One region of the Streptomyces sp. NH27 genome, then DNA from elsewhere that is predicted to be linked to it. Evidence: riboswitches for the same ligand, from Rfam matches in the RefSeq annotation. Region 1 holds a riboswitch; the other holds the start of a gene.
What was found. Region 1 has a riboswitch for cobalamin ahead of metE (5-methyltetrahydropteroyltriglutamate--homocysteine S-methyltransferase). Riboswitches for the same ligand answer to the same signal wherever they lie in the genome.
Positions count from the first base shown of each region.

Region 1 (3,203 bases):
GTCGGCAGCAGCGGCAGCCCGAGGCGGGCGCGCTGGGCGGCGGCGCGCTCGGGGTACGCCTGGGAGCGGCGGCCGTCGGCGTCGGTGACGGCAGCGACCCTGGCGCGTACGGCCGGGTCGCGGGTGATCGGGGAACCGGCGCGGGAGGCGAGGTCGGCGCGGTTCGCGGCGATCTCCGCGGCGATGGCGTCGGTGCCCTGCACCAGGCCCTTGGCCAGCGTGACGATCTCGGCGGTCTTCTGCCGGGCGAAGGCGAGCCAGCGCAGCACCTGCGGGTCGATGTCCTGCTCGGGTGCGGTGTCCAGCGGCACGTGCAGCAGGGAGCAGGACGCGGCCACGTCGACCCGGCCGGCGAGGCCGAGCAGGGTGGCCAGGGTGGACAGCGACTTCTCGTAGTCGTTGATCCAGATGTTGCGGCCGTTGACGACGCCCGCCACCAGCCGCTTGCCGGGCAGCCCGCCGACGGCGGCGAGGTCGTCGAGGTTGGCGGCGGCCGCGCCGGTGAAGTCGACGGCCAGGCCCTCGATCGGGGCCCTGACCAGGATCGGCAGCGCCTCGCCGAGCCGGTCGAAGTAGGAGGCGACGAGCAGCTTCGGCCGGTCGGTGCGGGCGCCCAGCTCGCGGTAGGTGCGGGCGGCGGCGTTCAGCTCGTCGGGCGTGCGGTCCTGGACCAGGGCGGGCTCGTCGAGCTGCACCCACTCGGCGCCGGCGGCCCGCAGGTCGGCGAGCACCTCGGCGTACACCGGCAGCAGCCGGTCCAGCAGGGTCAGCGGCTCGAAGTCGGCCGGCACCCCGGGGGCGGGCTTGGCGAGCAGCAGGTAGGTCAAGGGGCCGACCAGCACCGGCCGCGGGGTGTGCCCGAGCGCGAGGGCCTCCCGCAACTCGCCGACCTGCTTGGCGGAGTCGGCGGCGAAGACCGTGTCGGGGCCCAACTCGGGCACCAGATAGTGGTAGTTGGTGTCGAACCACTTCGTCATCTCCAGCGGCGCCACGTCCTGGGTGCCGCGGGCCATCGCGAAGTAGCTGTTGAGCGGGTCGGCGCCGACGGCGGCACGGTGCCGCTCGGGGACGGCGCCGACCATGACGCTGGTGTCGAGGACGTGGTCGTAGTACGAGAAGTCGCCGGTGGGTACCTCATGGACGCCGGCGTCGGCGAGTTGCCGCCAGTTGGACCGGCGTAGATCGGCCGCGGTCTCCCGGAGGGCGTCCGCGGTGACGCGGCCCTTCCAGTAGCCCTCGACGGCCTTCTTCAGGTCCCGGTGCTGTCCCTGGCGGGGGTAGCCGTACACGGTGGCCCGTGCTGCCGCGGCTGCGGGCTTTGCTGACACGGAAATCTCCTTCGCGAGATGTCTCCCTGGCATCCCGGGGACGGGACGCGGGCGCGAAGGCGGCGAACGGGACGGATCGGACACGCCTCATGGGGACGCTCCTCCGCCTGATATGTACGCCGACCCGCCCACGAGGTCACCGGGATATCCGCACGCGATCGGTCGCGTACGGGCAACGGGCAGGTCTTCGGACTCGCGGGCTCGCCTGCCGGGGCAGACACCTACTGACCGTCGCTTCCCAGGTCCGCGGCTCGGACCCAGTGCTGATGACGGCTATCGTTCCCACTTACCGCTGCGGGGCAGTCCCGGATTCCCACCGGGTTCCCTCTTACGACGCGCCTGTCTGGCGGACAGGGGCGAACCAGCTGCACCCGCCAGCATACGACCCGGGGCGCGGCGCCCGTCCGCCTCCGGCCCGCGGCAGCCGGTCGATGCCCGCCTCGTACACCGTCGGCAGCATCGGCGCGCCCTGCGCGGGACCGCCGCCCCCGTCCAGGTGGCCGCGGAGTCCGCAGACGGGTGAGAGCCTCGCACGTTCGGCTCAACACGGCGATTTATCCGCACTGTTGGAGATTGTGCGGCGTACTTTCGGCGGTGCCCATGCGTCTCACCGCACATCAGGAACAGGAGAAGTCCCTTGGCGACATCCGCTGCTCTTCCTACTCTCCGAGGCCGCATCATCATCGGCGCGAGCGCGCTGACCACCGCCGTGGCACTCGGCACCACGCTGCTCGGCGCGACGGCAGCCCAGGCCGCCACCCCGGCCCTTCCGTACGGCACGGTCGTCGCCGGTGACGGCGTCGTGCAGCGGCAGTTCCCCAGCACGGACTCGTCCGTCAAGGGCTCGCTGAGCTACCACCAGCAGGTCGGTCTGCGCTGCAAGGTCCGCGCCCAGAACATCGAGGGCAACGACATCTGGTACCTGCTGCGCGACAACAACAACTGGGTCTCGGCGAAGTACGTGGACAACACCGGCACCGTCTCCTACTGCAAGGACGTCCTGCGCAGCAGCACCGCCGTGATGAACGCGGTGCCGAAGGGCGCCAAGGGCTGACCGTCCCACGGACCAAGGGCATCCCGGAGTCGCGGCAGGTCCCGCACGCGGCTCCGGGCCGCCATGTCGGACCCCCGCGAGCCGACCCCCGGCACGACCCGCGCGGTGAGGACGATCTTCCCCCGCCGGGGACCGTGCCTTCCGCGCTTTCCGTGTGGTGAGTCGACGCGGCGGCCGAGTGACGCATGTCAGAGCGTGCGGCCGGCCGGGCCGGCGAGTCCCGACAGGATCGGCAGCGTCAGGGCGAGCCAGGCCGCGCCCAGCAGCCAGCCGCCCAGCTCGTCGGTGGGCCACTGCACGCCGAGGTAGATCCGGGTGGCGCTGATGGCGGCCACCCACAGCAGGCAGCCCAGCACGTCGAGCCGGACCGCCCCGCGGGGTGCGTCGCTGCGCAGGACCGCCCAGGCGAGAAGTCCCGCGGTGAGCACGGACGTTGTGGCGTACCCGGAGGGGAACGCCCAGTCGGTGCTGAGCGCGGCCCAATCGGCCACCGGCGGTCTGGGCCGGGCCAGCGCGAACACGACCGCGAGGCGGACCGCCTGCCCGGTCAGCAGGATCACGACCGCGCCGAGCGCCGCCGACACCTCCCGCCGCGACGCCGTCCGGTGCGCGCACCCGGTCCATCCGGCCAGCATCACCGCGACGTACGGAAGCAGGCCGGCCGCGGTCGAGTCCAGCAGGTGGGCGGCCGCGGTCAGGTCGGCCGATCGATGGGCCACCACCCAGTGGTGCAGGCAGCCGTCGGGTCCGATCGGTGCGCCGTCGCGTGCGCCCAGTGCCCACAGCAGCAGCGCGAACAGGACCGCGGGCAGGGCGAACAG
Region 1 covers NZ_JACEGK010000414.1:1,031-4,233, forward strand. Annotated here, with positions in the region: gene metE (5-methyltetrahydropteroyltriglutamate--homocysteine S-methyltransferase) at 1-1,328, opposite strand, end outside; cobalamin riboswitch at 1,490-1,709, opposite strand; gene AC13HU_RS27615 (SH3 domain-containing protein) at 1,966-2,382, shown strand; gene AC13HU_RS27620 (phosphatase PAP2 family protein) at 2,571-3,203, opposite strand, start outside.

Region 2 (3,203 bases), on a different contig from region 1:
CGACGGCGGTGGCGAGCAACGCGCCGGCGAAGGCGGCCAGCGGCAGTGCACCGATGGCCGCCGCGCCGGAGCCGACACCCAGGACCAGCACGGTGACCGCGCCGACGGCGGCACCGTCGGAGATGCCGAGCAGGTACGGATCGGCCAGGTCGTTGCCGGTCAGCGTCTGGAGCACCGCGCCGCAGACCGCGAGCCCGGCGCCCGTGGCGGCGGCGCCGACCACGCGCGGCAGCCGCAACTGCCAGACGATCTGGTCGTCCAGCAGCGTGACCTGGTGGTCGCCCAGGCCCAGCCGACGCAGGACGACATCGGCCACCACCCGCGGCGGCTCGTGCACCGAGCCGACGGCAAGACCGAGCAGGCACATCGCCAGCAGCGCGGCGGCGGACACGGCCAGCGCCACCGCCGCGCGCATCGATCCTGCCGGGCGCGCGGTGACGGGGTCGGTGGCGGGGTCGGCGGCCGTCACGAGGCGGCGTGCAGCTCGGCCAGTCCTGCCGCGACCTTGGCGGCACCGTCGGCCAGGAGCACGCCCGGCGTCGACTCCGAGAACGGCACGACGACGAAGGCCCGCTTGCGGACGGCGGTGAGCCGGCTCAGCACGGGATCGTGCTCCAGGTAGGCGATCTTGGACTTCGCCGTGTCCCAGCCGGCGTCCGCGAGGACGATGGCGTCCGGGTTCGCGGCGGCCACCTTCTCCCAGCCGGCGCTCTGCCAGCCGCCCGGCAGCGAGCCGAAGACGTTGTGCGCGCCGACGGCGTCGAGGATGAGCTGCGGTCCGCCGTGGCCGGCACCGACGAAGGGGGTCTTGGTGTCGGAGTCGTACCAGAGCACGTTCAGGCCCTTGCCCGCGCCCTGGGCGGTCAGGCCGGCCAGCGCCTGCTTCTGCTGCCGCTCGATGGCGGCGGCCCGCTCCGGCACCCCGAAGACCTTGGCGACGTCCGCCAGTTCGGCCCACACCGCCTCGAAGGACGCGGCCGGCACCTGCTTGCTGTCGGCGCAGCCGAACGGCGACAGGTAGGAGGGGATGTGCTCGGAATCCAGCTCCGCGCGGGTGCCGGCCACCTTGTCGGTGAAGGCGCTGCTGTAGGAGGCGTAGAGGAAGTCGGGGCGCGCCGCGAGCAGCTTCTCCTTGGTCGGGTACTCCTTGCTGAGCACCGGTACGGAGTCGTAGGCGGCCTTCCACTTGGCCGGGATCGTGTCGTCGAGGTAGGCGGTGCCCGCCATCCGCGACTGCAGACCCAGGGCCAGGGCGACCTCGGTGGCGCCCTCGTTGAGGGTGACCAGCCGCTTCGGGGGTGTGGACACGGTCGTGGTGGCGCCGCAACTGCGCACGCTCACCGCGGTGGGGTGGCCGGAACCGGTGGAGGTGGCGGGGCCGTTCGCGGCGGGTGCTCCCGTGCAGGCGCCCAGGGCGCCGAGGGCGAGCAGGGCCGAGCCGGCGGCAGCGAGCCGGACGGGGCGGGCCCGGCGCGGGCGCGCGGTACGGTCGGGTCCCGGGCGCGCGCCCGGGCGTATGAGCTGATGGATGCGGCGGAACGGGCGCAGCGCGCTGGTCGGCACGTGTTCTCCAAACCCTCGTGGAAGATGTCGCGCCGTGGCCGGTCTCCTGGCTTCCGCATCGATGCTCCACGGCCGACCTTCCCAGGCGACCCGTCGTGGTCCGCCCAGTGGCCCCGACCGCTTCGACGGTCGGCGAGGGCCGCGCAACTCCGCGGCTACAGTGGCGAGGGCCGCACCGGTTTCCCACCGGTTTCCCGAGCACCACGGCACGCGCACGCTACCAAACGCGACAACCCGCCCGACCGGCAGGAGGGGGTCCCAAGGCGCACCGACCTGCGCGTCAGGGTGCGCCGGCGGTCCGAACCGGGCGGTCCGGCGGCCCGACGCATCAGACGGTGGGGGCCCGGCGAGGTGGGTGCCCGCCGGACGCGCTGAGGCCGAGCCCGGGCCCGGGCAGCGTGCGTCGGGCGTCGGCCGGACGGCCGAGGGCGCGCGACGGGGCCGGGCGCGGGGGAACGCGTCCGGCCCCGAGGGAAGTCCCGAGGGAAGATGACGAGCGTCAGCCCGGGATGATCGAGAACGAACCGCCGTTGAGGGCGGTCTCGGTGTACGGGCCGCTGTCGATGGCCTCGGGGTTGTAGGTGTCGAAGGACTGGCCGTTGACGGTGATGCCGCTGAAGTCCTGCTCGTTGAAGGACGGGTAGCTGCCGGTGGGCGACTCGATCACGGCCTCGGCGCTCGCGTCGGACGCGTTGAGCGACGACTGCGTGGTCTTCGACCAGCCCTTGGTGGTGTCGGCCAGCTTCAGGCTGTACGAGCTGCCGCCGCTGGCGACCACGCTGGCGGTGAACACGTCGCCGGCGTCGACCGGTTCGTTGTAGTACACGGGCGCGGCCGGGTACATCTCGTACCAGCCCGAGTACTCGGGGCTGCCGCTGGAGCAGTCCACCTGGACGCCGGTCTGCTCGACCGTCTGCGAGCCGTAGCCGTCGATGCCTATCCAGGGCGCGTAGAGGTCGTTCGAGGAGTTGCAGGTGACCTCGGGCATCGTCCACGAGCCGGAGATGCTGGTGAACGAGCCCTGGGCGATGTAGCCGCCCCAGTTGCTGTCGCCCGAGAAGCCGTGCAGCGGCTGGGCGAAGTGGTGGGCGCCGAACTCGACGGTGGGGGCGGCGGCGCTTGCGGGTCCGGCGAGGGAGGCGCAGGACAGCGCGAGCAGCGCGGCGGCGGCAGCCCTTGTGGGGGCGGCGGTGCGGAAGGTGTGCATCCGGTGAACTCCAATGGTGTGGGAGTTGCGAGGGTGGTGGGGGGAGTCGACCTGCCGTCCGTGGCCCGTCTGGTGGTGGGGGAGGCTTGCCGACAAGGCCGGTGTAGCGATGCTGCTGCCTGCGGTGGGGGTGCCGGAAGGGAAAGGCAGCTACCGGATGCCGCAATGGCGTGAACATGACAACACTCCGAGTGGTGACAGTCCCTTCGGGTGAAGTCCGTTGGGCCGAAGGGGCGTTCGTGCGCCGCGTGGGCGGCGGGCCGGGCTCGGCGTGTTCGACCGCGAGCGGGGCGGCGCGTGGAACGTCGCGCGGAACGTCGCGGACGCGGGATTCGCGATCGACTCGGTGTACCGGTGTGGAGAAATCGGCGTATGAGTGCCCAGGGAACCAGCTGTGAGTACGCTGTCGTCCTTCGGGGTAGTTGAACGGCGC
Region 2 covers NZ_JACEGK010000164.1:236-3,438, forward strand. Annotated here, with positions in the region: partial or broken gene AC13HU_RS15675 (iron chelate uptake ABC transporter family permease subunit) at 1-469, opposite strand, end outside; gene AC13HU_RS15680 (ABC transporter substrate-binding protein) at 466-1,563, opposite strand; cobalamin riboswitch at 1,583-1,784, opposite strand; gene AC13HU_RS15685 (G1 family glutamic endopeptidase) at 2,063-2,770, opposite strand.
Region 2: it holds a riboswitch for cobalamin, as region 1 does, so the genes downstream of both, AC13HU_RS15680 (ABC transporter substrate-binding protein) here and metE (5-methyltetrahydropteroyltriglutamate--homocysteine S-methyltransferase) in region 1, are expected to answer to the same signal.